DNA from 4 places in the Trichococcus sp. TS_SC_9 genome. Region 1 is predicted to be linked to each of the others. Evidence: riboswitches for the same ligand, from Rfam matches in the RefSeq annotation. Region 1 holds a riboswitch; each other region holds the start of a gene.

Region 1 (7,981 bases):
TCTTGGCCTGCATGCATCAGGAACGCGTGATGAACGGCTTGATTTACCTGACTTCTTTGCTTTATTCGATCCCAAGCCTGGCCCTTTTTGCCATCTTGATCCCGTTGACGGGACTGGGGAGGACTACGGCCATCATCGTATTGGTGATTTATTGCCAATATGTCCTGTTGCGCAGTTTTTCTGCAGGAATCAAAGAGATCGATCCGACAATCATCGAAGCCGCTGTCGGGATGGGCATGACGAGGAATCAAATGTTCAGAAAAATCCAACTTCCATTGGCAATGTCCTCCATCATCGCAGGGATACGGATCGCCGCGACCTCGACAATCGGCATCGCAACCATCGCCGCAACGATCAATGCGGGCGGGTTGGGAACCGTCCTTTTCGATGGCTTGCGGACATTCAGCGTCGTAAAACTTTTGTGGGGCACTGTGCTGTCGATGGTGTTGTGTCTGCTTGTCAATGTCGTCTTGTATTTTCTTGAAAATGCCTTGCGGCGGAGATACGCCTGATCTTTTCAAAGGAGTGATCGCTTGAGTGATATCTGGAACCCGTGGCATGGCTGCAAAAAGGTCAGCCCGGGATGCCAAAATTGTTATATGTTTCATTTGGACAGTCAACGAGGGAAAGCTGGCGCGAATATTTATAAAGTCCAAAGCAGCTTCGATCGGCCGCTGAAAAGGAACCGGCGCGGCGACTACGTCATACCGCCCGGTTCCACGATACGCGTCTGCATGACTTCGGACTTCTTTCTTGAGGAAGCGGACGAGTGGCGCGGCGAAGTCTGGAAGATGATCGAGAAGCGGTCGGACGTGCTGTTCTACTTGCTGACGAAACGGATCAAGCGCGTGAAAGAGTGCCTGCCTGAAAATTGGGGGGATGGTTGGGAGAACGTGTGGATGAATGTCTCAGCCGAAAACCAAAAGATGGCCGACAGGCGGATTCCGGTACTTCTGGATCTGCCTTTCAAACACAGAGGCATCATGGCGGCACCGCTGATCGGTGAAATCGACTTGACGCAGCATTTGTCTTCCGGAAAAATCGAACGCGTCATCGTCGGCGGGGAAAACTATGACGGGGCAAGGGAATGCCATTATGAATGGGTGCAGAGGATGCATCAAGATTGTGTGAAAAATGATGTGAATTTCGAATTCATCGAAACCGGGAATCAATTCGTGAAAAACGGACGGAAGTATGAAATTTTGGACAAAAGAAAGCAGCAGGAGCAAGCAAAGAAATCCGGACTGTTTTATGAAGGGCGTGCGGTTTCGGTTCACCTGACAGGGGTTGCCCAGGGCGAATCGGTGCCGCTTTTTCAAACCGATGCCGTGACTTTGTGCGATTCCTGTGCCTACAAGAAATTTTGCGGTATGCAATCGGGAAGACCCAACTGCATGCTGTCGTTGTGAATACAAGAAAGGATGTCGGAGAAATGAAGGCAGTCGTAGTGCACGAAGCGGGTGGACCGGAAAAACTGGTGCATCAGGAAGTTCCTCTTCCGGAAATACGGGAAGGCTGGTCGCTCGTGAAAGTCATGGGCTTCGGCATCAACCATTCGGAAATCTTTACGCGGGAGGGGAAATCCCCTTCGGTCACGTTTCCCCGTATTTTAGGGATTGAATGTGTAGGGATAGTGGAACGGACGAGCGACGAAGAAAAATTGCCGCTCGGTCAAAAAGTGGTGTCGATCATGGGTGAGATGGGGAGAGCCTTCGACGGGAGTTATGCGGAATATGTCCTGTTGCCGAATGACCAAATCTACCCCATCCACACCAATTTACCTTGGTCCCAACTGGCGGCCATTCCGGAAACCTACTATACGGCTTTCGGTTCCATGAAGAATCTGCGGATCCAAACATCCGATCAAATTTTGGTTCGGGGGGCAACGAGTGGTGTGGGGGTTGCCTTTGCCAAGTTGGTCAGGGCCCAATTCCCGGATATCAGGATTTACGGGAGCACGCGGAAAGCCGACAAAGGTCAGCGACTGAAGGAAGCCGGCTTCACCGACTACATCGAAGACCGCAACGGCGTGTTGGAAACGGAAGAGACTTTCGACAAGATTTTGGAATTGATCGGGCCTGCGACGCTCAAGGACAGCCTTTCCCATATCAGGGAAGCCGGCATTGTCTGCAGCACCGGTCAACTGGGCGGGAAATGGTTCCTGGAGGATTTCGATCCCATCATGGAATTGAAGCACAATAGCTATTTGACTACTTTCCATTCAAGTGACGTCTCCGGCGAAAAGCTGAATGAACTGCTGGCTTACATTGAGGGGAAAGGCGTTGCAGTGGAGCCCGAGAAAGTATTCACGCTCGAAGAGGTTGCCCAAGCCCATGCCTTTTTGCAGAGCCAGGACAGTTTCGGGAAAGTCATCGTGCTGGATCCGAGCGCTGCGGGAGAGCAAGCTTCAGAATAGGGTTGCGTTTCCGCAGCTTATTGGTTAGAATTGAGTGAGAAACACTGGGGGTGCGCAACTGCGCTGAGACCGACATTGTCGGAACTCTTTGTACCTGATCTAGTTCATGCTAGCGTAGGGAATGTGGCGTTTGACTATTCGCATAAATAGACATCAAAACGTTGTATTTTCTGATTTTCGCATCAGATCATATAACGTTTTTTAATTTCAGTAGGGGTGCGCGCGAGCGCTGAGACCGACACTGTCGGAACCCTTCAAACCTGATCCAGTTCGTACTGGCGGAGGGAACTGAGTTTGGTCTGGAGTCCGTACGTATATCCAAGACATCTCAGGGGAGGTGTCTTTTTATTTTCATTCAATTCTGGAGGAGGGAAACGGTTCGGAAAGATCAGGCTGCAAAAAGAACAAATCAAACTGAAAAGGGGAAAACATTATGAACACAAAAAAATTAGTCACCACTGCCTTGATCATCGCCATGGGGGTGGTCAGCAACAGCATCTTCGTCATTCCGATCGGCATTGCAAAAGTAGCGCCGGTGCAGCATCTTTTGAACGTATTGACCGCTGTCTGGTTAGGACCGGGGTATGCCGTCCTGCAGGCCTTCAGTGTTTCTTTGCTGCGCAACCTGTTGGGAACAGGGACCGTCTTTGCCTTTCCGGGCAGCATGATCGGGGCTATTTGCGCAGGTCTGTTCTACGCCAGAACGCAAAAAATCGGTTTCGCGGCACTGGGTGAGTGGATAGGCACCGGAATCCTGGGATCGTTGGCGAGTACATTGCTTGCGCAGTTTTTTATGGGTATGGAAGCCGCATTGATGCTCTTCCTGCCGAGCTTCGCGCTCAGTTCCGCCATCGGAGCGGGAATGGCTTATTTCATCATCCTGGAAATGGGAAAAAGAAACGTGTTGGACCGGAACAGAATCTGAAGCATCTGCTCATGAAGGAAGCCGCTCTCGGAAGAGGCGGCTTTTTGCTGTCTAAAAGTGACTCCAATAGAAATAACAAAGAAAATGATTTTCATAAAATAATAATTGAAAAAACTATTTTCATGTGTTATTCTATCAGCGTAGAGGAAAAGGCGAAGGCAAGAAATACGGAGCGCGCTTTTGGTGGCTGCGCAAAACTGGAGGAGATAACGAAAAATGACAATCATCGAAGAGATCCAAAACCATTATTCCGCTTTTTCCGGGAATGAGAAAAAAATCGCGGATTACATTCTGCAGAACAAAGCATCCATCAAAAACATGAACATCAAGGATTTGGCGACGAAGGTGGAGACTTCGACCTCCAGCATCACCCGTTTCTGTAAACGCATCAACATCGATGGGTTTGTGGATATGAAGATTGCGCTGCGTTCATTGGCGAGCGACCATCCTTTGAAAGAAATGCCGACCGTCTATGACGATATCTATGGCTATTATACGCAAGTCATCGATGAAACCAATAAGATGATCGAGGATCAAGCAATCGAAACGGTTGTCGATTGGATCAGAAACGCAAACAAAACAGTCATTTACGGCATCGGCAGTTCCGGATTCACGGCGGCCGAATTGGCGCAACGCCTGATCCGGATGGGGCTGAATGTCACGGGGGTCACGGATTCCCACCTGATGATCGTCAACAGCTCGATCATCAAGGATGACGAATTAGTGATCGCCATTTCAAATTCAGGCGAGACACCTGAATTGATCGCATCACTGGAAATCGCCAAACAGAAAAAAGCGAAGATCATCGCCCTGACGAGCTTCAAAAACAGTTCATTGACGAAATTGGCGGATGTCACGTGCTTTGGTTATCACTCGCGTTTCGTCAACAATACGGCGTTCGTAAACACGCAGTTCGGGATGATGTACCTGATCGATGTGATTTCGACCTTCCTGGTGCAGGACGAGAACTTCAAATACAACATGGATCTGACGAGAGCAAATGTGCAGGGTTACTCAAAAAAATCGGAATAGAATCGGAATAGAATAGAAGAGAGGGATACACATGAAGAAAGTGATCATCCATGCGGAAGTGTATACAGGAGAAACCGTCATCGTCGACGGGTATGTCCGGTTCGAAAAAGAAATCAACGCGGTCGGGAACATGTCGGAGTACATTCCCGAACCTGACGAGGAAGTGATCAATGCGGCAGGAAGCAGACTGGTGCCTGGCTTCATTGATGTCCACAGCCATGGCGGCTACGGAGTGGACAATATGGACGGCGATGCGGATGGCATCAACAGGATGATTGTGACGATGCACCGGGAAGGAATCACCAGTTATTTTCCAACGACGATGACGCAATCTTCCGAAAATATCGAAAAGGCGTTGACCGGCATCCGCAAGGCCGCGGAAAAAAATCCAGTCATCCAAGGCATCCACCTCGAAGGGCCGTTCATTTCCGCCGTCCATAAGGGAGCGCAGCCGGAAGAACATATCAAACTGCCGGATGCAGCCTTGATGCGCAAGTGGCAGGACTTGAGCGGAGGCTTGATCCGTTTGGTCACCTATGCACCGGAGACGAGTGATGCGACTGCCTTCGAAAAGTATTGCCTGGATAACCAAATCGTGCTTTCAGTCGGACATTCGGATGCTCTTCGCAGCCAATTGCAACAGTCCAAAGCAACGCACATCACCCATCTCTTCAATGCGCAAAGAGGCCTCCATCACCGGGAGCCTGGTGTGACCGGACATGCCTTCCTGGAGGAGGGCATCTATGCGGAAATGATTGTCGATGGTCTGCATATCAATCCGGAAATGGTGAAAATCGCCTTCAAACAAAAAGGCGCTGACCGCATCGAGTTGATCACAGACGCTATGCGCGCCAAAGGGATGGGCGATGGCATCAGTGAATTAGGCGGACAGAAAGTCATCGTCAAGGATGGACAAGCCCGACTGGAAAGCGGAAATTTGGCAGGAAGTGTGCTGGAATTCCAGGAGGCTTTCAAGAACATCATGACCTTCACCGGTTGCGGCATATTGGATGCGGTAAAGATGAGTTCGGTCAACCAGGCCCGCGAATTCGGTCTGGTGCGAAAAGGGGGCATCGCTCCGGGGAAAGATGCCGATATGGTGCAACTTTCGGAGTCATTTGCGGTCGAGCGGACAATCAGTTTTGGAAAGACAGTATTCAAAAATAACAGAAAGCAGGTTACAGATCATGGAAATAATCATTAAAGCGAACCCTGAAGAGGCCAGCCGTTGTGCATTCGAAAAAATCCGCAAGCAAATGGAAAGCGGGGCGAAAGTGCTCGGGTTGGCCACCGGCAGTACGCCAGTCAGACTGTACAAAATCATGCGGGAAAGCGATCTTGATTTCTCGGATATGACATCGATCAATCTGGACGAATACATGGGCTTGTCCGAGGACAGTCCGCACAGCTACCATCATTTTATGCATGAGCACTTGTTCGATGCAAAACCCTTCAAGAAAAACTATCTGCTGGACGGCTTGGCTGATGAGGCAGAGGAGTGCGCGCAATTCGAAGCCATCATCGCGGCGAATCCGATTGATGTACAGATCCTCGGCATCGGCACGAACGGGCATATCGGTTTCAACGAACCCGGCACATCCTTTGATTCCCGGACACAGAAAGTGGCGCTATGGCAATCCACCATCGATTCCAACAAACGTTACTTTGCGGATGAAAAAGATGTCCCGCGTTTCGCCTATTCGATGGGAATCCAATCAATCCTATCTTCAAGACAAATCATCCTGATGGCTTTCGGAAAAGAAAAAGCCGCTGCCGTCAAAGCCGCGTTGGAAGGTCCAATTACGGAAGATTTGCCGGCGAGTGTTCTGCAGACCCACAAGCATGTGACTGTGATACTCGATGAAGAAGCGGCACAAATGCTCACGAAAAAATAGTGAATCAGACAATCCACAGGCTACTTCCCCATGAGTCTCCGGATTGTCGTTTTTGATTAAAACGTTTACAATGGAAGCAGAGGTAGCATGGAAAGCATGTGATTCAGGAATCCAAGGCGGTGATGGAAATGTTGACTGTCGAGACGGCTAGAACATGGTTGAGCCTGTTCGTCGAAAAGTTGGAAACAAACGAGAAGTATCTGAATACGCTGGATGAAGCGATCGGTGACGGTGACCACGGGGCCAATATGCTTCGGGGCGCCAAAGACCTGAAGGCAAAATTAGCGGAGGGGGTTCAGGCAGGGTTGTCAGATCTGTTCAAAACGGCGGGGATGTCTTTCATCCAGAAAACGGGTGGAGCAGCCGGGCTCCTTTATGGGCAAGCCTTTCTGCATATGTCGGAGGCTCTTCAAGAAGATAACGATCTGATGGCCAACCTGACAAGTGGACTTGAAGGAATCCAAACGTTCGGCCCTACGGAACTGAAGGAGAAGACCTTAGTGGATGTTTGGATTCCGGTCATGGAAGACATCCGGAATAAGCGCCTAACGTTGGGAAAAATCAATGAATATGTTATAAGTACGAAGGATTTTCACGCGAAAAAGGGACGCGCTGCTTATGTGTCGGAACAGCTGAATGGCCATATCGATCCAGGAGCTGCCTCATGCGGTTATTTCTTTGAGGCTATGTTGGAAGCGGGGGTGTATGATGAGTGAACAGTACGGTATTTTATTGGTTTCGCATGTTGCGGAGCTCGCTGAAGGGCTAGCCAGATTGCTGAAACCTGTAGCGAAGGACATTACCGTGAAAGCAGTCGGCGGAGTGGAAAACGGCGGAATCGGCACTAGTTTTGATAAAGTCACGGCAGCTCTCGATGAAATGTCAGAGCCTAATATATTGGCCTTTTATGATCTGGGCAGTGCCAAGATGAATCTTGAGTTGGTAAGTGAATCGACCAAAAAAAATCTGATCATTTGCGATGCGGCATTTGTGGAGGGAGCTTATCTGACAGCAGCTTTGTTGCAGGCGGATACGCCCTATGAAAAAATCCGTGAACAGTTGCAGGAATTGTATGTAAAATGAAATATTGAAGCCAAAAGAAACCCATGAGGTTTTCCTTTTCAAAAGGAGAATCTCATGGGTTATTTTTTTTAAAAGTGACTAGATCGCTCAGCAACAGATTTCTAGCTGGGATTCACCATGTTCTTATTAGACGCGTTCTGAATCGCAGATACCACTACCGTTTTGTAATCGTCAGTCGTCCACAAAAGAGGTGAACGGCAATCAATTACTCCAACCTACGGGGAGCAATCGATTTTTCTCACGCTCTTTATTTTGTATAGGCGAGTTTTTTTGAGATTTCTTTCGACATGCGCAGCATGTATTCTTTTATTTTTTCAACTTTTTCATCAGTCATACGGAATACGGGGCCGCTGATGCTGATGGCTGCCACGACTTTTCCGGTGTAATCGATAAGCGGTACCGAAATGCATTTAGCTCCAATCTCGCATTCCTCGTTATCCATCGCCACACCTGTTTCTTGGACAGTTTCCAACTCCTTAAAAAGAGCCTCAGGTGTTGTGAGGGTTTTGGCGGTCAATGCCGGCATTCCTTTTTCTTTCAGGATGTCCTCGATTTCCTTCTCCGTGTAGTTCTGAAGAATATTTTTTCCAACGCTGGTCGCATGTAACGGAGCTCTTTTTCCGATCCGTT
Region 2 (7,981 bases), 1.3 Mb from region 1:
GCAGGATCGCCCGATGAACGTCCGCCTGTTGGACCCTCCGTTGCATGAATTCCTGCCGACAGCGCATGCGGACAAAGTTGCCCTGGCGGAAGCGATGGGAAGCAGCCTTTCAAACTTGGAGGCGCACATCGATTCCTTGCATGAAGTCAATCCGATGCTCGGGCACCGTGGCTGCCGTTTGGCCGTCACTTACCCGGAAATCTACCGGATGCAGGTGCGCGCCATCATCGAAGGCGCCATCGCCGCTTCCACAGAGAGCGGCAGCACGATTACTCCGGAAATCATGATTCCCTTGGTCTGCGACGTCGACGAACTGCGCTACGTCAAAGCGGAAATCGTGGCGGAGATCCAGGAAGTCTTCGCTGAAAAGGATGTGACCATCCCTTACCTGATCGGAACGATGATTGAAATCCCGCGCGCGGCCGTCACTTCCGACGAAATCGCAATGGAGGCCGACTTCTTCAGCTTCGGCACGAACGACATGACGCAGATGGGCTTCGGCTTCTCCCGCGACGATGCCGGCAAGTTCCTGCAGGAGTACGAAGAAAAAGGCTTACTGAAGCCGAATCCGTTCCACTCATTGGACGTCAAGGGCATCGGCAAACTCGTCAAATTGTCCGCCAAATTGGGCCGCGAAACCAATCCAGGCTTGGTGCTGGGCGTCTGCGGCGAACACGGTGGCGACCCTGAATCCATCGCCTTCTTCTCAAGCATTGGCTTGGATTACGTTTCCTGCTCGCCTTACCGCGTGCCGATCGCACGCTTGGCTTCCGCGCAAGTAGCGATCAAAGAAAATAAAGCGAAAATGTCTGTTCAGAAAGATGCTGTGTTGAGCAGCATTTAATGGAAAAGCCCCTGATCGATGACCTCGATCAGGGGCTTTTGTGATTATAGCGATGCGATCGCGCTCTGCTTGTCCGATTCTTCTTGGTTATCGGATAACCTCAGCCAAGAACGCATATGGAGCCTTACGGAACTGTTCTCTTTCTGCTTATTGGTTATTATTCTTATATTGTCCGGATTCTATTGTCAACAAGGCGAAAATGTGGCAGTATATAAGCATCTTCCGCCTTGTAAAAACAGGCCGGAAATGAAAAGTCAGAAGACAGTATTTCAAAATAATGGAGGAATAAAAATCATGATGGAATTACCTAATTGCCCGAAATGCGGCTCCGCTTACACTTACGAAGACGGCGCGATGCTGGTCTGTCCTGAGTGCGCGCACGAATGGAGCGCGGATACTGCTGAGTCAGCAAACGAAGATCAATTGATCGTCAAGGACGCGAACGGCAACCTGCTGCAGGACGGCGACACTGTCACGGTCATCAAAGACCTGAAAGTCAAAGGCAGCTCGAGCGCTTTGAAAGTCGGAACAAAAGTCAAAGGCATCCGTTTGGTTGAAGGCGACCACAACATCGACTGCAAAATCGATGGCTTCGGTGCTATGAAGCTGAAATCCGAATTCGTCAAAAAAGCATAATAACGATTCCAAAAAAACTGGCGAGGCACCCCGAAAGGGAACCTCGCCAGTTTTTCTATTTTTATATTTTATTAGGTGATACGTTACCATTCTATCCGGCCTCACGCCTTTCATCTGTACGATGGCTGTCACCCCTGACAGCTAGGAGATATGCGTCGGATCACCGTTCCTTTCCGTTGTGTCTTATTTTTAGAAAGATTAATGGTCATCACCCCCGTTTTAATGCTAATGTTCATGATAAGCCCCATTGTTTCCGTTCAGGACTAGCAAAAAAACACATGCGAAAGCACGTGTTCTGTCGGGCAAAAGAATGAATGGGAAGATTGTTGCACAACAGATCCGCACTGACCTTGAGAAGCGCGCATTTGCAAATTCAACAAGTCCATCCTACTCACTCCCTCGTTTTCGATTGAAAAGTATCTTGCCCTTGCCTATCATCTTATCTCTATTATACTAGGATAATCTCCCGGGCTCAATTAATTTACCTGATCATTACAGAAATAAAATATTCCCCTTTATCGTGCCCAATCATTGCCTTTGCAAGGGCTATGCATTGACATTTTCCGGCGGCTTGCATAAAGTTAAAGTAAAGCCACTCACGAGCATAACAGCAAAGTTTGTCGCATAGAAACAAGGAGGTTTACCAATAATGACTACAATCATGATCACAGGCGCAAGCGGTAATATAGGGAGAGTTTTGGTGGATCATCTGAAAAAGGACTACGAACTGACTTTGGTTGATATCCATTTCCATGACATCGAGCCTGCCCTTTTGGAGGGAACAATCGTCAAGGAGCTGGACCTGACTGTCGTCGGGAACTGGGATGGCCTGCTGGAAGGGATCGATTACGTCATCCATCTGGCCGCAAACCCTTCGCCCTATGCTGCTTTCGACGATTCGCTTATTAGTTTGAACTACAAAATGCCCTATTACCTGTTCAAGGAATCATCCAAATACGAGAACTTCGTCAAGCGCATCATCTTTGCGAGCTCCTTCCATGCCGTCAACGCCTACCCCAAAAATGTGCAGATTCCCGTCGATGCCCCAGTCCGTCCGGGTGACCTTTACGGCGTCTCAAAAGCCTATTTGGAGAGCTTGGCCAGCCATTTCGCCTTTACCCAAGGACAGGAATCGATCGGCATCCGCATCGGCAACTTCGATGAAAATCTCGACAATCCATACATCAATGAAGCAGACTTGGCCGAATACGTGTCGCCCCGAGACCTTTGTCATCTCATCGATTGCGCTCTCAACGCCACGCTGATCGAGCCATTTCTGTTGGTGAACGGACTGTCGGACAATCGGTTCCCGCGCCTGGACATCTCACAGGCACGCACAGCCATTGGTTATCGGCCACTCGACGATGCCTTTGTGATGAAGGGCTTCTTTAATGATGACAACGGCGATCCTGTCGAAATCTCCAACGACGAGCATTGATTCGACGATTTGTGAACAAGTTTCCGTTTTTGTACGTTTTCGCCCACATCCGCCACCAAAGTCTATTGAAGAGCTTGAATCGAACTGATATGATGTTCAGTGGAGACAAAAGATGTTTCAGATAGACGGAGGGATGTACAATAAATGGCGAAAAAGAACAAAGGCAACCAAATCCAACGCAGAAATGTGACCCCAACAATACCCGAACTGCATAAAAATAAACAAGCGGCGGCGAAGAAAAATTTGCCCGTGGATGAAGACCCAACATTGCAAAATTCTTATAATATCACGATGTACGGTATGTTGATAGGCGCATCAATCGGCTACTTCGCCGGCAGTGTGACCATCGGTTTCGGTATCGGTACACTGATCGGTGGGGTTATCGATTTCTACCTGAATACTCAGAGGAAAAAGAAACGCGAAGCCATCTTGAAGGCACAGGCTGAAACCGAGCAGAAGTAGGTCTTTTTGCACAACGTGATGTTCGGGATGTTATTTTCGGACATGGTGTTGTGCAGCGTGAATCTTGCATAACGAAATAAACTGTAGTAAAGTTAGCTGTAACTAAATAGACCGTTTCACAAAGGGGTGCCTTCATGGCTGAGATTGAACATAGATTCTGACCCTTCGAACCTGTTCGTTAATACGAGCGTAGGGATTGTGATTGAGAAATGAACTTCATTCTCCTCCTTTGTTGATGGTATATTATGCCCAAAAAGGAGGAGTTTTTTTATGTCAAAAAATCTGAACATCTGGATCGAAGGAACCATCATCGCGGCTTTAGCGACCGTGTTGTCCTTGATTCCTTTCAATATCGGCCCTAGTTTTTCCGTAACGGTTGGGGCGCCGGTCATGATGCTTTACTGCCTGCGCCGCGGCTTGGTTCCCGGGTTCTTCGCCAGTTTCCTGTGGGGTGTGTTGCACATCCTGATCGGGACGGCCTACATCCTGACACCGCTGCAAGGATTCATCGAGTACTTCATCGCCTTCGGTTTCACCGGCTTGGCCGGTCTGTTCACGCCGAAAGTCCAACAAGCGATCGCGGACCAAAACCAAAAGGCATTGGTATGGCAAGTCATTTTGGGCACCATCGTCGGCACCATCGGTCGTTACTTCTGGCACACAATCGCCGGCTACTATTTCTGGGGATCCTACGCCCCAGAAGGCTGGAGCGCATGGTTCTACTCCATCACGCTGAACGGCGCAAGCGCCTTGGCGACCGGTGCATTCACCATCATGGTACTGGCCGTCATCGCGAAAACGAACCCGCAGTTGTTCATACCGAAAAAATCGGTGCGCGGGTACTGAGCGGATGCCGAATAACTGTATGCTAGCGAACCGCGTCGGCTGTTTGGGGTAGAACGCAGATAGAACGGCCGACGCTTCCGGGTGATGTAGACTGTTAACGCTGACGAACAGCCAGAACAGCCTACACTTCCGCGGTTTGTCGACTGTTTACCTTGGATCGCTAACTGAACTGTTGACGAATCAATTTTTATCGTGTAATAAAACCAATAAAGCAGAGGCATCCTCGAAAATTGGAGGCTGCCTCTGCTTATTTTATTACTCTACTAGTCCGGATTGGCGTTCCAGCGTGAAGCCCTTCCCTGCGACCTCGTGAACCTGTCCGATGATTACGAATGCAAATGGATCGATATCATTGACCAAAGCATTGATGGCGGAAAGTTTACGCTGCTCGATGACGCAAAGCACAGCTTGCTGCTGCACCCCTTCAAAAGCCGTTTCAATGTTCACCAGCGTCAGCCCAACATCCTGGACAAACAGTAGCGCTTTTTTAATTTCTTCAAACTTTTTTGAAATGATAAAAAGCTGCATCTTATTCGTTCCGGTGACCATGACTTTATTTATGACGATGGATGTCAGGAACACCATAATGAGCCCGTAAAGGATCTGTTCCATACTGGAAAAGAACGCCTGTACCAGCAGAAAAATGACGTCGAACGCATACATCCCCACCGCAACCGGAATGCGGAAATGCTTGTTCAGGAGCAGTGGTGGAATGTCCATTCCACCCGTTGAAGCGCCGACCTTGAACACCAGCCCGACACCCAACCCGCAGAGGATCCCTGCATAGATTGCCGAAAGTAAAATATCATCGGTCATGTCCTGCAATGCAGGTACTGTCCGAAAAAAAGTTAAAAACGTCGGAAAAATAATCGTGCTCAAAATCGTAGTCAATGCGAATTTCTTGCCCAACAAGGCTGCCCCGACAAAAAACATGAAGCCATTAAAAACCAACACAACCAAAGAGATGTTCAATCCAAAAAAATGATTCAAAATAATGGCAAGCCCCGTCGTTCCACCGGCAATCAGATTCTTCGGCAGGATAAATGCCGCAATCGCAAATGCGACAATGATATTACCCGCAACAACCGCAGCAATCGGTTTTAAAGTGTGCAGTAGTTTCAAAAATGTCACTCCTTTTTCTGAGATTTAAAGCAGTTGGATACCTCTCCAGAAAGAGGTATCCACGCCATTATAACAGATAAATGGCCGATAGAAAGAGTAGTATGTACCTTTGAAAATTGTTTAAAGAAAAATAGGATTCCCGACATCAATACGATGAAGGAAATCCTATTTTGAATAATTATGCGGCCAAGAAGACTCGAACTTCCACGGGAGATACTCCCACCAGCCCCTCAAGCTGGCGCGTCTGCCATTCCGCCATGACCGCAAAACCAACTATTTCATTATACTTTTGAAGAACATTTCTGTCAACGTCTGCTTACTGATTTTCTTTATATTAATAAGACCATGATTATTTAACAATATACGCAAATATGAAACATTGCAATATGCTAATACTACCAATATATATTGGATAATGAATTGAATTATACGCATGTGTACAAAATATAAAGAATCCTACTCGCAAAAAATATAAAAGACATCAACTGACCCCAAAATCAAGGGACAATCTATAATTTGTACATATCTACTCAACTTTTGCGTTCAAAATTATACGATGATTCATTGATTCATCTATGTTAACGGCCTTTTCAGAATTGACAGATGATATTATGTTGATGCATGGGGGATTTCGGTATGTGCTTGCAGAAAAATCATAAGATGAGTAGTGCAATTCCATTATCGTGGTCTTTCACTACTCACCTTAGTGTGATTTAAAGAACTTTTTATCTCTTTCATATTAAGCCCCAAATATTCCAAATTTCCACCTACCTAATGAATCGTATACAAAATCCATCTTGAGATATATGCTATTCAGTAAGCCTCACGTTATGCAAACCATAGTCAGTTTGTTCACCTGCAACACTACTACCGACAACAGCATATTCGAAAGTGCCAACAATTACTCCTTTTTTCTTTTTACTACCTTCTGTTTCTTCTTCAGAATATGATTTAATTTTAAATGCAGCGAATCCTACAATCGTAACCTCTTTTTTGCCGTTCACATCCATACTATCAACTATCGGGATGAAAGCTATTTTGTCTTTTGTAAAACTTTTTCCGGTCATGGCTCCAGTTTCAGTTTTTACCTTCTCATTCACATAAATAGGTTGATCATACCCTTTTGTAATCAGGTTCTGGAATAGATTAGCTCCCCCTCCTTTAAATGCACTGTTTTTAAAACTTGTTAAAGTCCCGAAATCCAATCCACCAAAGTTTCCGTTAGACCCGTCTCCTCCACCTTCTTTCAAAGTATATTCATGTCCAAAGATGAAAGTCTGTTGCACAACACCTACAGGAATTACCCCTATGACACCATCCGCGGGACTAATGGATGCGGTGGCACTGGCAGTCACATTTGCGCTATTTAGTCCAACAACATGCGCAAATGAATAATCCACTTGCTTTGTTGCGGTTACGGTTACACTATCAGCATCAGGAACAATTATAGGAACAATATCTGTGTATCCGTTTGAATCGAAGTAGGCATCTGCACTGCTTGTCGCATCAGCCCCTTTGGGCAAGTCGTACGCACCAGCTAAAGCTGCTGCATCTACTGCATTTTGCAACTTCGCTTTTTCTACATATACACTGCCTACATCTACAACAAAAGCCATAATAGCCAATAGTATCGCAAATATTCCAACAAAAAAAACTAATGCCTGTCCGTTTTCTTCATTCTTTAATTTTCTTAATTTTTTCAGCATTGCCTTCCCTCCTTAGTAAAAGAATTTCTCTGAGAGCCATATATCTTTCATTGATGTCTTTTACCTATTTTCTGACAGAGATTGCGTCACCAATCCGTAATTTTCCGCTCAATGTGTGCGCATTGCTCTCAATTACATATCTTGCTTTCCTGACAATCGGAGAAATTCTTCCTGGTTTCATCGCGGGCATAATATGGACGACCCTATCATCGGAATCCACAAATATGACATCAATAGGGAATCTCATGAAAAAACAATGAACACTGTTACATGGTTTTATGATCAGACCTGCCTCTTCAGGCAAATCCTTTTTCCCCATCAAGCCCAAGAATCGGCTGATAAAGTTATCCGCGACCTCAGCATTCTCTAAAATAACCTCATTCGTCTCTATCATCACTAGTTTGCCCATATCACATCTTACCTTCCAGCACATTTTTTGCTTTTTCTTGTTGCTTGAGACTTTTTACTTCCGTTCTGTACACAAATGTATATCCTCCAGTTTCAAATGTATCCTGATCAAATATTTTACTCTGTGTCAGAACTTCCCCATCAATCATGAATATACCTGGAGCTTCCGTATTCAATAGTAGGTGAAATGGTTTGTAGCCTTTTGAAAGCGATTTGTATCCTTCAATCCATTTCATCCCTTTGTTATTTTTCACCACGGCAAGGTTCAAAGTATATTTGTATTGGGATTCCTGGATACTTATATCCGCAGTTTTATTATGTCCCCCAAAAGAAATGGATATTTCTGAGGCATTCTTCGGTAATTGGAATTTCATCATAGAATCGATGGAATCTTTTTTGTAGTACTCCAAATAACCCAGTTTATTCATTTTTTTCTTGACTAAGACGAAATACAGTAGCCGACCAGTCGCAACAAACGAAATCAGCAGCACGGTTATCAGAATAATGATACCCTGATTA
Region 3 (7,981 bases), 290 kb from region 1:
GATTCAGCTTGTTCATCAATGTTTGGTAGCCTTCCGCTTCTTCCAACGGAGTCAGATCCTCACGCTGCAGATTTTCCAGAATGGCGACTTCTATCATGGCTGTTTCGTCAAATTCACGGACGATTGCCGGGATTGTTGTTTTGCCGGCCAAGCGGGACGCGCGGACGCGGCGTTCGCCTGCAATGATTTCATAGCCTTTCACGCTGGATTGGCGCAGGATGACCGGTTGGATGACGCCGTTCAGCATGATCGAGTCAGCTAATTCCCGCAAAGTCGAGTCATCGAAGGTTTTCCGTGGCTGGTAAGGATTGGGACGGATTTCGTCTAAAGGGATCTCCTGTACCTTCTCTGTCTTTTCATCGATCTTCTCGATATCTTCAAAGTTGCTGAAGAGCGCGTCGATGCCGCGTCCTAGCCCTTTGCTGTTTTTATTCGCCATCTGCTAACACTTCCTTTGCCAACTCAAGATAAACTTCCGCTCCTTTTGAACGGATATCATAGTCAACGATCGATTGTCCATAGCTTGGCGCTTCGGATAAACGGACATTTCGTGGAATGATTGTCTTGTATACTTTTTCTTTGAAATATTTTTTGACCTCATCAACGACTTCGAAGCCGAGATTCGTACGGGCATCCAGCATCGTCAATAAGACCCCTTCCAATTTCAGGTCCTTATTGAAATGCTTCTGAACCAAGCGGAAGGTGTTCAACAATTGGCTCAGCCCTTCCAAGGCATAATACTCGCACTGGACCGGAATCAATACCGAATCACTGGCGGTGAAAGCATTGATCGTCAAATGCCCCAGTGATGGCGGGCAATCGATGAAAATGAAGTCATATTCGTCACGCAACGACTGCACTGCATCATAAAGGCGCGCTTCACGATGCGGTTGATTCGTCAACTCGATTTCAGCCCCTGCCAATTGGATGGTTGCCGGCACGACCCATAAGTTTTCCCGCGAGGATTCTCGGATGACATTCTCGATGGGCTCTTGGTTCACTAATACATCATATATATCTTTTTCAACATCTGCTTTTGAAATGCCGAGTCCGCTGGTAGCGTTCCCTTGGGCATCACTATCTATCAATAACACTTTTTTGCCTAAGTAGGCCAAAGAAGCTGCTAAATTGACGGTGGTCGTCGTTTTTCCGACGCCGCCTTTCTGATTTGCGACTGCAATAATCCGTGCCATCTGTTCTCCTCCACTTTCTGTCGTTCATTTGAAGCTGCTGTGCCGCCGTTCCACTTTTTTGCCTAAAAAAAGAGAAAAAACGATACCTGCGCCTTTTCCCCTACGCATTTCTTCAAAATGAATCATCATTTATCGCTCAGTATGTCTATTTATAAAAAAGGCTATAACTTTACCAGACTATTGTAACAAAAAAATTTGGAAAAATATAGGATAGATAAAACCGATGCCATAAAATCACTTTTTACGCGCATCTTAACCCCAAAAAGCCCGGCCTGCCTGCAAAGAAGCAGACGGTCGGGCCGTTCCTTTTCCGATTTACAATGGATTTTTGTTCGGTGTCCCGGCTTTTCTCGGGTAGGTCTTCGGAGTTTCTTTCGTCTTCTTGATCTTCACGATGTGGCGTTCGCCTGCTTCGTTCGGCAGTTCAAAAAAGATATCCTCCTCGATTTTGCCGCCCAAAATCGTGATGGCGCGCTCTGCATCGCGGAGTTCCTCTTCCGTGCTGGCTGCTTTCATCGCCACGAATGTACCGCCTTTTTTGGCCAAAGGCAGGCACAGTTCGCTCAGGACGCTCAAGCGTGCGACCGCACGCGCCGTCACCACATCGAATTGGCCGCGGAATTTCTTGTTCTGTCCAAAAGTCTCCGCACGGTCATGGAAGCAGGAAACGCCCGTCAAACCTAATTCGGAAACCAAAGTCTCCAAGAAGGTGATCCGTTTGTTCAATGAATCCACGATCGTCACCTGCAATTTCGGGAAGGCGATCTTGAGTGGGATGCTCGGGAAACCGGCGCCGGCACCGACATCGCAAAGTGTGACTTCCGCTTGGGTGAAATCCATGTGGAAGCCTAACGAAATCGAGTCATAGAAATGCTTCAGATAGACTTCATCCGGCTCCGTGATCGCCGTCAGGTTGATTTTTTCGTTCCATTCGCGCAATAAACGCAAATAAGTTGCATACTGTTCGAGTTGCGTTTCATTCAAAAGGATCCCTTTTTCGGCAAGTGCCTGGGTAAATTGTTCTGGATTCATAATGTTTCCTTTCCTCATTGGCTTCGTCTGTTTTTCTACCTCTCTACTTTATCCTGAAAGAGCGGTCTGTACAAGGGCTAAATCAACTTTAAAGCCGCTGTCCCTTATTCGGGGAACAGCGGCTTTTTCCAATCTATTTAAGCAACAAGCAAGTTTGCAAGAATGATTTCCAGTTCGACGAATGAGTTGGCGATGCGATCGGGATGCTCCGCGCGCAGGGTTTGGGCGGAACTTCCGCCCCAGGTGATGCCGATGGTCTTTATGCCTGCCATTTTCCCCATCTGCATGTCATAAATGGTATCACCGATCATGACGGTCTCTTCTTTCGCCATCGGGATTTTCTCCCAGGAGGTGAAAATGCCTTCCGGATTTGGTTTGTGCTGGTTCATGTTATCCAAGCCAATGACCACATCCATCAGGTCCAACAGATCCACTGCAGCAAGACTGCGCAACAACGCCTTGGTTGCTTTGTTGGAAATCACGCCCAGATGGTGCCCGTTCCCTTTCAGTTCCATTAAGGACTCCCGCGACAGATCGTATGGTTCCAACAGCATATTTTCATATTTTTCGTAGTTGTCCCAAAAGACTTCCATCAGCTTATCCATCTCGACCGGAGAGAGTGCATACTGCTTCAGATAGCCGCTAAACTTCACAAAATGGGGCTTTCCTCTATCCTTACGCAGCTGCTCAACAGTTGGGACGGGATACCCGAATTGTTCAAATGTATCCATCGTAGCCATCTCGCTGATTTTGCATGTTTCTGCCAAGGTACCGTCAAAATCGAATAATAGTAATCCCATCTTCTATCTTCCCTTCGATCGCGAATATGAACTGAATGCGGACAATAGCGATGTAAGCCACTATGACGCAAAAACTCAAAATTCCGAATGTTCACTATAATCAAAATTATAACAAACAAAAACAACAGAATAATGAGGTTTTATTTAGAATTTGGAAAGAATTCACTCGTTTTCGCTATCTCAAAACGCCAATTTCCGAACGTTAGGAGTTAGGCACTTTATCAATGTACTGAATTTACCCATCCAGTGCTTGCCCGTTGACGTCTCCATCTTTGGATCGGGGCAATTGACCGAATTAAGGGCTACCTCGAAATGAGATAGCCCTGTTTTTATGTGATGCGGTACGCGTGATTGAGCGGGCCGCTACCCTTGCCTAGATCCATTCCGTCGCGGAGCGCGCCGGTGATGTAGACTTTGGCCAGGCGGATGCTCTCTTCCATTCCGTGACCCAAAGCCAGATTCGCGGCGATGGCTGAGGAAAGCGTGCAGCCGGTGCCGTGCGTATTCGGGTTTTCGATCCGTTCCGACTCGAACCAACTGACTTTCCCGTCCCTAAAGAGCAGATCATCGGCGCTGTCCTTGAGATGGCCGCCTTTCAGTAGCACGCTGGTTCCCGCAGCCGAAGCGATACTGTCCGCTGCAGCCAGCATATCCGCCTTCGTCTCGATTTTGATGCCGCTCAGCACCTCCCCTTCCGGCACATTGGGGGTGATCACATCAGCCAAAGGCAACAACAGCGTCCGCAAATCCTGGCTGGCATCGTCCTGCATCAGGCTGCTGCCGCTTGTTGCCACCATGACGGGATCCACGACGATATTTTCCGCTTTGTATTCGAGCAGCTTCTCGGCGATGACTTTGATGATTGCGGCATTCGATACCATGCCGATCTTCACCGCATCAGGGCGGATATCCTTGAACACGCTATCCATCTGCTGCGCCACAAATTCGGGCGTCACTTCCATTATTCCGGCCACACCTGTCGTGTTCTGCGCCGTCAGCGCCGTGATCACGCTCATCCCATAGACTTTATGCGCCATCATCGTCTTCAGGTCCGCTTGGATGCCCGCTCCGCCGCTGCTGTCCGAACCGGCGATCGTCAATACTGTTTTCATGTTTTGCTCATCCTTTCCAATCCGAAAATGAATAGATGTACTGCTCCGTCAACGCTTTGATGCGCTCCATATCCTTTGTTGCCGTCTCATCATGGACGCCGACTACCCGGAAACCGGCTGCCGTTGCCGTTTCGACGGCGTGCAGCGCGTCCTCAAAGATGACGGTCTTCGTGAGGGGCGCCCCAAGGTGTTCGAACGCCCGCTGAAAAATGAGCGGATCCTCTTTGCCTGCCTTTACTTCACTGCTGGTCAGGATGGCGCTGAAATATTTCCGGATGCCCAACCGCTCCAAGGCGCTCTCGGCCAAATTCCTTTCGGTCGCGGTGGCGATGCACATCTTCACATTCTGCTCCTGCAATGTCTGAAGATATTCCGCTGCTCCGGCCTTAAGCGGGACTTCATAACGGTAAAGATCCGCAAGCAGCGTTTCGATTTCCGCAATGATCGTCTCTTCATCTTCACGCAATCCATAGGCCGATTGAAAATATTGTGCGGCTTGCGGCAGGCTCATCGTCTTCAACACATCCTGCAATCCGGAAGCTGGCTGCAGCTTTTTCTGAAGCAAATAATTTTCCCCCAGCCCCTGCCAGATCGGCATGGAATCCAGCAGCGTCCCGTCCAGATCGAAGATGGCAGCTTCCATTGTCATGGCTGCACCATTGCTTCGGCTAACGGGCGCAGTCTCTTCACCGCCGCTGTGATGTCCGGCTGCGCAAAGATGGCGGATACGACGGCAATCCCGTCGATGCCGCTGCCCTTGAGCTCGAGGATATTCCCTTCAGAAATGCCTCCGATCCCCACAACAGGTATGCTCACCGCCCGGCAGATCTGCTGCAGTGTTTCGATCGACAGCGCGTCGACATCCAGCTTCGTCGCTGTCCCGTAGATCGCACCTACGCCCAGATAATCGGCCCCGTTCCGTTCCGCCGCCAGCGCCTCTTCGACGGAATGCGCAGAAACGCCAAGGATTTTCCCCTCGCCGATCCGGCTGCGGACGTCTCCAGCCTGCATATCGCTCTGTCCCACGTGAACGCCATCCGCATCCAGCGCCAAGGCCACATCGACTGCATCATTGATGATGAAAGGGATGCGGTGGCGTTTGGCCACGGCCTGCAGTTCTTTGCCCAGGGAGACAAAGGCATCGAAATCCAATTCCTTCTCGCGCAATTGCACGACGGTAACGCCCGCTTGGATAGCTTCTTCAAGCTGTTCCGCCAAGGACGCGTTCCCCAGCCATTGGCGATCGGTCACCGCGTAAAGCAGCAAATCGTTCTTATCTACTCTCAATTTTAGCGCTCCCTTCCAGTTTTTCGACCGACATCTTGCTGATTTCATCGATGATGTAGCTGCGGTAGGATGAAGTCCCTGCGGCATTGCTTATCATCCTTTCGTAAGCCAGCTCGCCGCTGACTCCCATCAGGCACACCGCTGCCGCCGTGGCATCCAGCAACTGCTCCGGGTTTGCTCCGCAATAGGCTGCGATCAATCCCGACAGCATGCAGCCAGTTCCGGACACTTTTGCCATCCGCGGATGCCCGTTGCGGATGATGTAGGCTTTGTCCCGGTCCGCGACGATATCGATCGCGCCGGTGATTGCGACGACCGCATCATTCCGATCGGCCAATCGTTTGGCGAAAGCGACTGTTGCCTCGAGCGTTTCCTCGGTCACCGCATCACTGATGTCGGCATCCACGCCTTTTGTCGTGCCGCTTCCGGAATGGATCGTCTTCATTTCCGAAATGTTTCCTTTGATCACGGTGAAGGCAATTTCCTCCAGCAAGCTGAAGGTCGCTTCGGTCCTGAAAGGGGATGCCCCCGCGCCCACTGGATCCAAAACGACGGGATGGGCGAGCGCATTGGCTTGGCGCCCTGCCAGCAGCATGGACTCCACGGATCTGCTGTTCAGTGTTCCGATGTTCAGATTCAGGGCGGTGCAGATGCTTGTGATATCCGCGACTTCCTCGGGGGCATCCGCCATGATCGGGGAGCCTCCAGCAGCCAAGAGGACATTGGCGACATCATTCACAGTGACATAATTGGTGATGCAGTGGACCAGCGGTGTCTGTTGCTGTACATTTTCGAATAGCGTATTGAACATGGGTTACCTCCAAATAGTTTGTTTGATGCGACAAAAAAAGCGGGAAATGTCCGAATAGGCATTTCCCGCTGAATGGATTCATTCAATGTTATTTCCCTACGTTGGCATTATCCAAATCAGGTAATAGGTCGAAGTTGATTACTTCCTCTCAGCCTGCTGACACAAGCTCCCTTTTTTCGTATGCAGTTATGTCATCATCTTAGCATATGCGCCATCCTTACTCAAGGATGATTTTGTCGTTTTAATTGTTCATTCAGCCACCTGAAAATATTCGTATAGGCAATTTCACTGACTGTCGCTGCCCGATTATTCAGGAAATACCTTCATACTCTATTAAACGCTTTGTGTTAATCCTCTTAATGCTCGATTTCTACCCGGGATTCATCTCGCTCTGAGTTATTCTGAGATTTTGGCGATCTTTCCTTGGGTTACGTAGACCATCAAAACGGAAATGTCGGCTGGGTTGACGCCGCTGATCCGGCTTGCTTGGGCAATTGTTTCCGGTTGGATCTTCTTCAGATTTTGTTTGGCTTCGTTCGCGATTCCGTTGATGGCATCATAATCGATGTTCGCAGGGATGCGTTTTTCTTCCATTTTCTTCAGCTTGTCCACTTTTTCGACGGCTTTCTTGATGTAGCCAGCATATTTGATCTGCACTTCCACTTGCTTGATGACCTCTTTCGGCAAGGCTACTTCAAACGGCGCAAAAGCGATCAGACCTTCATACTTCAATTCCGGACGCTTCAGCAGGTCAGCAAACAAAATGCCGTCCTTCAGCGGAGCGGAGTTTTGTTCCGCAAGGAAAGCCTGCAATTCTTCAGTCGGTTTCAGACGGGTTTTTTCAAGGCGGGCGATTTCCTTTTCAACGGCCTGTTTTTTCTCCAGGAATGTTTCGTAGCGTTCTTCCGTCACCAAACCGATTTCGCGGCTCATTTCGGTCAAGCGGAAGTCGGCATTGTCATGGCGAAGCAACAGACGGTACTCGGCGCGTGAAGTCAACAAGCGATACGGTTCCATTGTTCCTTTGGTCACCAGATCATCGATCATGACGCCGATGTAGCCATCGCTGCGTTTCAGGATCATTGGTTCTTTCCCTTGCACAGCCAAAGCGGCATTGATGCCGGCCACGATGCCTTGTCCGGCAGCTTCTTCATAACCGGATGTGCCGTTCGTTTGGCCGGCAGTGAACAAGTTCTTCACCAATTTCGTCTCCAAGGAAAGGCGCAACTGATGCGGTTTTACGACATCGTATTCGATGGCATAGCCTGTCCGCATCATTTGTGCATTTTCCATACCCGGTACGGAACGGATCAAATCAAGCTGAACATCCTCCGGCAATGAGGTGGATAAACCCTGCACATAGACTTCTTCGTTCTCGCGGCCTTCAGGCTCAAGGAAGAGCTGATGGCGCGGCTTGTCGCTGAAACGGACGATTTTGTCTTCGATCGACGGGCAATAACGCGCCCCTACGCCTTCCACGATACCCGTAAACATCGGCGCGCGGTGGAGATTATCGCGGATAATTTCATGGCTTTCCGGACTCGTATAGGTCAGCCAGCAGGATAATTGATCTTTCAGATAGTCTTCATCTTTGGAAAGGAAACTGAAATGGTTCGGCTCAACGTCACCGGGTTGTTCCTCGGTTTTGGAATAATCGATGCTCGAAGCCATTACCCGCGGCGGCGTGCCGGTCTTGAAGCGCGCCAATTCAAATCCCAGATCAAGCAGATTTTCGGATAATTTAAT
Region 4 (7,981 bases), 230 kb from region 1:
AAGTCGTCGGTATCGCACCGGGGATCAACGAAAAAACAGGATTGACAACTCCTGCCTACAATGAAGCGTTGGCTTACACAAGAAACATACCGGTTGAGCAATTGGATACAGGATATGAAAAGAGCATTCCACTGGGACGTGTCGGAAAATTGGATGAAATCGGCTACTTGGTGGCATTCTTATCTTCCAATAAATCTGCTTATATCACGGGTACAACAATCAACATCACAGGCGGGAAATCTAGAGGATAGTATGGGGGCATTAACATGTCAACGGCAAGCGATAGAGAAGTTTTGCTGAGAAGATTACTTTCAAATAAAGATACAGATTTTCAAAGTCTCGGGGAAGCGTCGGGAAAAAACAGCTATCAGGTCAAAACGATCATTTCGGAATTGAACGATATCTATGAAGGATTCTTAAAAATCCAACACAAGGATGAATCGCAAGTAGGCATCGTCAGAAAGGAGGGGGCGAACATATTCAACATGCTTCATTACAATATCCATCAAGACTTTAATAAAGTAGAATGCAGGATTGCTTACTTGTTGTACCGCTTGATATGCACAGAAGAGTACCTGAATATCGGAGACCTCTCCGAAGAAATGAGCGTAAGCCGAAGCACGGTCAACAACGACCTGAAGAAGCTGAAGCAGCTTTTGGAGAAATACAATGCGAAAGTCGTCGGAATCCCGAACAAAGGCATCACCTTCCAGTGCAGTGAATTTGGCACCCGTTTGGTTCTCATCTATGAAGTCTTCGAGCTGCTGCAGATGACCTTTCTGCCGGACCAAGAAATTCAGGAGGCGCTTGACGGACTCGGCCGGGATTACAAGCTGGATGAGCAAGCAAAAGAATTGCTTTATAAGGCATTAGCTGTAAGCGTTCACAGAGAGGCGCATGGGCATACGATAGATTCCGAAATCCCGATGTACAAAAACTTCGAGGCGGATTCGGCAAACATCATCGCCTATACCCAACTGCTGCAAAAGAAATTTGCGGTTGCGTTGAATGACCATGAAATTGCTTTTCTCTCTTTTCCCATCAACACAAGGAACTCCGCTTACGTGAAGGGAACCGAAAATGCCGAAAACGAAGAGGTTCTCAGACAAGTCGTTTCCAGCATGCTGAAGACAGTACGCGAGCAAGTCATGATCGAGATCGATGAAGAAGCCTTCTTCAATAAAGTAAAATATCATCTGCTGTTTTTGATAAACAGGCTTGTCTTCCGGATTCCGAATACGGATCTGTATCTGGAACAGATCAAACTCAAATATCCGTTAGCCTTCGAGTTGGCGAAGATTTCGCTTTCTGAACTGAACCGCTTGTACCAATTGAGCGCCAGCGCGGACGACATCAGCTATCTGGCTGTCTATTACGCCCTGATGCTGGATGAAAGGCAAGCGAACGATTCCAAAGAGAAAAGCACAAGGGATGTCGGCATCATCACCAACCTTGGAAGAGGGAGTTTTGAGCTGATCTGCAGACAGATCAAAGAGATCGTCGGGAATGAGATGAATATCGTTCACCTGAACACCGACAGTCTGCCGAAAGAAAAATTGAAGCGATTCCGGTTGCTTTTCACAACTGAAGAGATTTCCGTGGACACCGAAGTCCCTGTCATCAAGATCGACAGATTGGTCAGCCCGGACGATTTGGCCCAAAAGATCTATGCCGTGGAAAAAGATCAACACAACATCAAATACCTGACGAACGAGGACATCAGTTATCACCTCGTCAATCTGAAAGGTCAAATGGGTTACTTTGATTACGTGGAAGAAATCATGTCCTACCTTTCCAGAAGATACCGTCTGTCCGAAGATATCCTGGACCGGTTCGTGGAAAAAGAAGAAAGACACACAATGATTTATGAAAACAAGGTAGCTTTTCCCCATTTGACCGACCCTAACATCAACAAGTTGGTGTTTGTCCTAGGGAACATCACAATGGCCAACCGCAACGATGCGTTTTCCTTGATGTTATTTCTAGTGACACCCGAGAAAATTTCTGAGCAGCAAGAGAGAATCTTGATGCAGGTATATGATTTTGTCTTTAAGGTCATCAATGATCCAACTCTGATCAATGATCTTAAAAAAGTGGATGATGCACAAGGGCTGATTGAGATGCTGGAGAAAAGAGGTACGAGATAGATGAATAATATGCTTGCATTGGGTATTCTGGTTGTCGGCGCTTTTTTGATCCAAAGCGCATTGGGGTTTTTTCAAATCAGACATTTCGGCAGTGAATACAACGAATTGAAGGCGGATGGCAGAGTTGCAATAGGCAAACGGGCAGGGAAACTGACTTCCGGAACGATCATCATGTTCCAACTGGATGAGGAAGGCGTCATCGTCAGAGGCAAAAAGCTTCAGGGGACAACAATCTTGGCCAGGTTCAAACCATACAACAATTTCAACGGCAGACTGATCGAAGCCATCAAAGCAGAGGATCCGGATGTGCTTGCTGAAATCAAGATCACCCGCAAAACCATCATGAATGCGGTCACTAATTACCGGATGTTCATAAACGGAGAAATTATTCCAGAGAAAGAATCTCCCTTTAAGGAATTGACCAAAAAAATTACAAACATTAAGTTCGGTTAAATCGTGTCAGAAATAATACATATAATAAGGAGTGTTAAATATGGACTTTCTAGTTAAAGGTGCAGAAAGCTTTATCGGATTATTTCAATTAGGTGCAAATACATTTATGAGCTGGATGACCGGCATCGTTCCAATCGTCTTGATGCTGATGGTATTCATGAACGTAGTAATCAAGCTGATCGGTGAGGAAAGAATCAACGGCCTCGCACAACGCTTCTCTAAATATTCCTTGGTCAGAAACTGTATCTTACCTTTCTTGGCAGCCTTCATGTTGGGGAATCCCGCATCATTCACCTTAGGGAGATTTTTGCCTGAGTTCTACAAGCCAAGTTTCTATGCGGCACTTGCACAATACAACCATACGAGTAACGGTCTTTTCCCACATATCAACGCAGGCGAATTGTTCGTATTCCTGGGAATCGCTTCAGGTCTTGAAACGTTAGGTTTGAGCACCACACCACTGGCTATCCGTTATCTGCTTGTCGGGCTTGTGATGAATGCTGTAGGCGCATACGTAACCGACTTCACGACTGCTTATGTCTGCAAAAAAACAGGCATCCAATTGAGCAAAGTCGCGAAAGTTCAATAATTACCACCAAGAAGTTGTTGCATAAAACAAATAGAATGCATGAGAACGAGAGGGGTATTCATTATGACAAAATATAACAGCATCAAAGTTGAAAAAGGTTCCGGCGGCTGGGGCGGACCACTGATTATCACACCAACAGAGCAAAAACATAAATTCATCTACATCGTAGGCGGCGGAGAAAGACCTGCCATCGTGGACAGAATCGCTGAACTTACAGGGATGGAAGCCGTAAATGGATTCAAAACATCCATTCCGGATGATGAAACAGCTTTGGCTATCATCGACTGCGGCGGAACATTGAGATGCGGCATCTATCCTCAAAAAGGCATCCCGACAATCAACGTCGTTGCCACCGGCAAATCAGGTCCTTTGGCTAAATACATCAACGAAGAAATTTACGTTTCAAATGTTGGTTTGAATCAGATCCAAGTCACTGGCGAAACAGCAACTGTAGCAGCTGCAGAACCAGTGGCAGAAGAGAAAGTCGCTTACACTACAGACAAAAAATTGACGCAACAAAACGCAGAAAGAGGCAGCATAGTAGCGAAAATCGGTTTGGCTGCAGGTAAAGGGATCGCCATCATGCTGCAATCAGCACGTGAAGCGGTGCAGACAGTCTTGCAGACGATCATCCCGTTCATGGCCTTTGTAGCGATGCTGATCGGTATCATCCAAGGCAGCGGAATTGGTAATATGTTCGCTAAACTGATGATTCCATTGGCAGGCAATGTCTGGGGCTTGATGGTCATCGGCTTCATCTGCTCATTGCCAATCCTTTCCCCACTGTTGGGACCTGGTGCTGTAATCGCACAAGTTATCGGAACATTGATCGGTGTTGAAATCGGCAAAGGCAATATCGAGCCAAGCTTAGCTTTACCGGCTTTATTCGCCATCAATACACAAAATGCTTGCGATTTCATTCCAGTAGGTTTAGGCTTGCAAGAAGCAGAGTCCAAAACAGTGGAAGTCGGCGTACCATCCGTTCTCTATTCTCGATTCCTGAACGGTGTGCCCCGCGTATTCGTCGCTTGGTTAGCAAGCTTCGGATTGTATTAAGAAAAATAAGAAAGGCTGAACGGATTCGTTCAGCCAGTGGTTAAAAACTAATAATCGGAAAAGGTGAAGAAAAATGTCAATTTATTCAACGGTAGTCACAGAAATCGGACCTAACGCTAAGGAGTTTTTAGCTGAGGATATGATGGTATTGTTCGGAGACGATGCTCCGGAAGCATTGCGTCCGTATTGCTTCCTGATCGAACAAAATGCACTGGAGCAGGATATTCAACTGGGGCACGCGTTGGTTATCGGCGATGATAGTTATCGCGTCACAGCTGTGGGTAATGTGGTCAACAAAAACCTCAGGGATCTGGGGCACATCACCATCAACTTCAGCGGAGACACAATCGCTGAACTAGCAGGCTCGCTGTATGTCGAAAACAAAACAGTGAACGAAATCGCGGAAGGCACCATCATCAAAATCACTGAAACTGTGGGGTAGTGGCTTATGTACATAGATTCTAACGACATCAAAGCAATCGGAAGTTTTTGGAAAAGCGGATTTCTGAAAGGAGTCACCACCAACCCGACGATTTTGTCGACCGGTTTCGGCAGTCGCTTCAAACAATTACAGGATTTATTGGCTTTGGAGCCGACGGAACTTTTTGTGCAATTGCTGGGTACGACTTCTGAAGAAATGTTTGCCGATTATGAAGCAATAAAGACATTTGATGCAAATCACCAACTTTCGATAAAGATTCCCGTTACACAAGCAGGCTTGGAAACAATCAACAAAGTGAAAAAGGATGATCCGGAGAGAGCCATCCTCGGCACGCTGATCTACTCTGCGGACCAAGGGATCCTGGCCGCTGCAACCGGATGCGACTACCTGGCACCTTATGTGAACAGGATGCTGAACAATGCGATCGATCCCTACAAGGCGATCCGTTCGATGCGGACATTCATAGATGCTAGAGGCTACAAGACCAAAATCATGGCAGCGAGCTTCAAAAATTCCCAACAAGTCATCGATTCCTTGGAGTCGGGCGCCCATACTGCCACGATCCCTCCGGATGTCCTGAACAGCATGATGAACAAGGATTTGGCATTGCAGGCATTGCAGGTTTTTGAAGCGGACGGACAAGCGTTGTTCGGAAAATACGGCGCGTAACCCACTGAACTTGATTTTGCGGATCTCACTTACAGAAAAGACTGCCCCATTGGGACAGTCTTTTCTGTTTGGTGGGGGGTGCCTGATAAAAGGCGATTCGCTCAAGAGCGAGTTGACTTCAGAGGAAATTATGATACGATAGGAACAATAGCAAATGAACTGAATATTCTTTTTTACCACTAGGGGTGCTTTACCGGCGGATGACTGTCCGCCAAAAAGCTGAGATCGAAGTAGGACTTCGAGACCCTTAGAACCTGATCTGGTTTGTACCAGCGGAGGGAAGTGGCAGCCTCTTTTGGCTAAGTAAGTCCCTATTGCATAAGGAACATACAACCACTTTTTTCCGTTGGGAAGAGAGTGGTTTTTTTGTTTGCAAAAATCGAGAGCGGCCGTTCGGATGAGTCGGGACCCTGGCGGATCGTTCCAGCATATGGAGGGAAAGCAATGATATTTTCAGCACAAATTCGCCAAGCGGTCGAACCGATTTGGGCGGCCAGCATGGAGCATCCGTTTGTGAAAGGCATCGGGGACGGAACCTTGCCGTTGGAGAATTTCCGTTTTTACATTCAGCAGGATTCCTATTACCTGACGCGCTTCGCCAAAATTTTGGCACTCGGCGCGGCCAAAGCACCGGATATCGCGACGACCAACCAGTTCGCCGACTTCGCGAAGCATACGTACAGCGCCGAAATCGGTCTGCATGAACAATTTTCAAAAAGGCTGGGCATCACCGCGGAGGAAAAAGAGTGTTTCAAGCCCGCGCCCACTACATATGCCTACACTTCCCATCTTTATCGCGCCGGGCACGCGGGTCATCTGGGGGACGTCATCGCCGCCGTCCTGCCTTGCTACTGGCTCTATGCCGAAATCGGCGACGCCTTCCTCGATGCGGCGCCTGAAGAACCGATTTATCAGGAATGGATCGCTACCTATGGCGGGAAGGATTTTCAGGACAGGGTGGATGAGCAGATTGAGCGGCTGGATGAAATCGCCGCAGCTGTGAGCGAAACCGACCGCGAAAGGATGAAAGAGCATTTCATCATCAGCAGTCAGTACGAATACGCTTTTTGGGAAATGGCCTATCGCATGGAAACATGGCCGGTACCGTTGGATAAATAAGAGACAACATCAAACACAAAATAAAACGCAATGAGGAGACAGCAAAAATGAAAAAAGAATTGAAGCTTACAGATATTTTGGTGACAATCGTCATCGCCATCGCTTTCGGGATCGTCTACATCCTATGGGGAACGGTCTATTACGCGGTGCAGCCGTTGGGTCTGCATCTTGATCAGCTGTTGTACGGCATGTGGTTCATCGCCGGCACCGTCGCCTATTTCATCATCCGCAAGCCGGGTGTGGCGCTTTTGGCGGAAATCGCTGCAGCTTCAGGCGAATTCCTTTTGGGTTCGCCTTGGGGTCTGACTGTCTTGCTTTCCGGTGTGGTACAGGGGTTGTTTGCGGAATTGGTGTTCATGGCTTTCCGCTACAAACGTTTTGACCTGAAGGTTGCCGCTTTGGCAGCTTCGGCATCTTGTGTGGGTTCGCTTTTGGTGGATGCGTTGAACGGGCAGATCGCTGAGCTGGCTCCTTGGAACTTGGCACTTTACTTGGTTGCCCGATTCGCGGGCTCGATTTTCTTTGCCGGGGTGCTGGCTTATTACTTGGCGGAAGTCCTTGAGGATACCGGCGTGACAAACCTTGTCCGCCCGCTGACGAGTGAAGATTTCAAAGAGTTGGATTAAGGAGGATGGTGGAAATGGCGCAGCAAGCCTATGTGGAGAAACTGAAGCTAAAATTTCCCGGCGATGCCGATTTGTTGTTCAGGGACCTGTCCTTTTCGGTCACAGCCGGTGAGAAAGTGCTGCTTTTGGGTCCGTCCGGCTGCGGCAAATCCACGCTGCTACAGGTGTTGAGCGGGCTGATTCCGCAATCGATCGAAGTGCCGATGAAGGCCGATAAGCTTGTGACGCCGGCTTCCTGGGGCTATGTTTTCCAGGATCCGGACAGCCAATTCTGCATGCCCTACGTCGATGAGGAGCTCGCTTTCGTGCTCGAGAATCTGTCGGTTCCGCGCGAGGAGATGGCTGCCAAAATAGACTTCGCGCTCCGGCAAGTGGGCTTGGAATTAGCGGACAGCCATATCCCCATCGCGAGCCTTTCCGGCGGGATGAAGCAGCGGCTGGCGATCGCCTCGGTATTGGCCTTGGATCCGGAGGTGCTCTTTTTGGATGAGCCCTCCGCCATGCTGGATCCGGAAGGGACGGAAGCGATCTGGGAAGTCCTGAAGCAAGTCTGCAAAGACAAAACGGTCGTCATTGTGGAACACAAAATCGATCATGTCCTGGCATTCGCCGAACGGCTTGTATTGTTCGATGCATCCGGACGCATCATCGCCGATGGGTCGAACGAAGCAATTTTCGCGGTCCACAAGGACGAGATGAAGGAGCAGGGCATCTGGTTTCCGGGGGTATGGGAGCAGCATTTGGCGGAAGTGCCGCTGCAACGGGAGCAGAAGTCTATCAGGCTGCAAAGTCCGCTGCTGGAACTGCGCGATTTCAAAGGCTTCCGCAACGGGGATACAAAGATCCGCGGAGAAAGGCTGGCGGCCTATCCGGGTGAATG

What was found. A riboswitch is a leader RNA that binds a small molecule or an ion and turns the genes downstream of it on or off. The one in region 1 is predicted to bind thiamine pyrophosphate.
Region 2: linked by a shared signal. The riboswitch ahead of thiT (energy-coupled thiamine transporter ThiT) and the one ahead of thiW (energy coupling factor transporter S component ThiW) in region 1 are both predicted to bind thiamine pyrophosphate.
Region 3: linked by a shared signal. The riboswitch ahead of thiM (hydroxyethylthiazole kinase) and the one ahead of thiW (energy coupling factor transporter S component ThiW) in region 1 are both predicted to bind thiamine pyrophosphate.
Region 4: linked by a shared signal. The riboswitch ahead of tenA (thiaminase II) and the one ahead of thiW (energy coupling factor transporter S component ThiW) in region 1 are both predicted to bind thiamine pyrophosphate.

Annotation. Positions count from the first base shown of each region.
Region 1 is NZ_CM149591.1:629,843-637,823, reverse strand. Features, by position in the region: gene AC0J5I_RS02865 (ABC transporter permease) at 1-512, shown strand, start outside; gene AC0J5I_RS02860 (DUF5131 family protein) at 534-1,409, shown strand; gene AC0J5I_RS02855 (zinc-binding dehydrogenase) at 1,433-2,416, shown strand; TPP riboswitch at 2,453-2,555, shown strand; TPP riboswitch at 2,619-2,720, shown strand; gene thiW (energy coupling factor transporter S component ThiW) at 2,850-3,341, shown strand; gene AC0J5I_RS02845 (hypothetical protein) at 3,353-3,610, shown strand; gene AC0J5I_RS02840 (MurR/RpiR family transcriptional regulator) at 3,558-4,373, shown strand; gene nagA (N-acetylglucosamine-6-phosphate deacetylase) at 4,405-5,577, shown strand; gene nagB (glucosamine-6-phosphate deaminase) at 5,561-6,268, shown strand; gene dhaL (dihydroxyacetone kinase subunit DhaL) at 6,391-6,984, shown strand; gene dhaM (dihydroxyacetone kinase phosphoryl donor subunit DhaM) at 6,974-7,351, shown strand; gene AC0J5I_RS02815 (IclR family transcriptional regulator) at 7,599-7,981, opposite strand, start outside.
Region 2 is NZ_CM149591.1:1,938,535-1,946,515, reverse strand. Features, by position in the region: gene ppdK (pyruvate, phosphate dikinase) at 1-844, shown strand, start outside; gene AC0J5I_RS09395 (zinc ribbon domain-containing protein YjdM) at 1,142-1,480, shown strand; gene AC0J5I_RS09390 (NAD-dependent epimerase/dehydratase family protein) at 2,130-2,918, shown strand; gene AC0J5I_RS09385 (hypothetical protein) at 3,063-3,380, shown strand; TPP riboswitch at 3,493-3,593, shown strand; gene thiT (energy-coupled thiamine transporter ThiT) at 3,651-4,226, shown strand; gene AC0J5I_RS09375 (YitT family protein) at 4,482-5,348, opposite strand; tRNA gene AC0J5I_RS09370 (tRNA-Leu) at 5,530-5,613, opposite strand; gene AC0J5I_RS09365 (pilus assembly protein TadG-related protein) at 6,158-7,054, opposite strand; gene AC0J5I_RS09360 (DUF192 domain-containing protein) at 7,119-7,463, opposite strand; gene AC0J5I_RS09355 (vWA domain-containing protein) at 7,465-7,981, opposite strand, start outside.
Region 3 is NZ_CM149591.1:920,370-928,350, forward strand. Features, by position in the region: gene AC0J5I_RS04250 (ParB/RepB/Spo0J family partition protein) at 1-439, opposite strand, end outside; gene AC0J5I_RS04255 (ParA family protein) at 429-1,193, opposite strand; gene rsmG (16S rRNA (guanine(527)-N(7))-methyltransferase RsmG) at 1,509-2,225, opposite strand; gene AC0J5I_RS04265 (HAD family hydrolase) at 2,363-3,025, opposite strand; gene thiD (bifunctional hydroxymethylpyrimidine kinase/phosphomethylpyrimidine kinase) at 3,355-4,137, opposite strand; gene AC0J5I_RS04275 (HAD family hydrolase) at 4,145-4,786, opposite strand; gene thiE (thiamine phosphate synthase) at 4,783-5,424, opposite strand; gene thiM (hydroxyethylthiazole kinase) at 5,411-6,235, opposite strand; TPP riboswitch at 6,311-6,418, opposite strand; gene mnmG (tRNA uridine-5-carboxymethylaminomethyl(34) synthesis enzyme MnmG) at 6,632-7,981, opposite strand, start outside.
Region 4 is NZ_CM149591.1:863,353-871,333, reverse strand. Features, by position in the region: gene AC0J5I_RS04000 (sorbitol-6-phosphate dehydrogenase subunit) at 1-251, shown strand, start outside; gene AC0J5I_RS03995 (BglG family transcription antiterminator) at 267-2,147, shown strand; gene AC0J5I_RS03990 (transcriptional regulator GutM) at 2,148-2,600, shown strand; gene srlA (PTS glucitol/sorbitol transporter subunit IIC) at 2,641-3,189, shown strand; gene srlE (PTS glucitol/sorbitol transporter subunit IIB) at 3,253-4,245, shown strand; gene AC0J5I_RS03975 (PTS glucitol/sorbitol transporter subunit IIA) at 4,319-4,687, shown strand; gene AC0J5I_RS03970 (transaldolase family protein) at 4,694-5,356, shown strand; TPP riboswitch at 5,528-5,654, shown strand; gene tenA (thiaminase II) at 5,801-6,475, shown strand; gene AC0J5I_RS03960 (ECF transporter S component) at 6,523-7,101, shown strand; gene AC0J5I_RS03955 (ABC transporter ATP-binding protein) at 7,116-7,981, shown strand, end outside.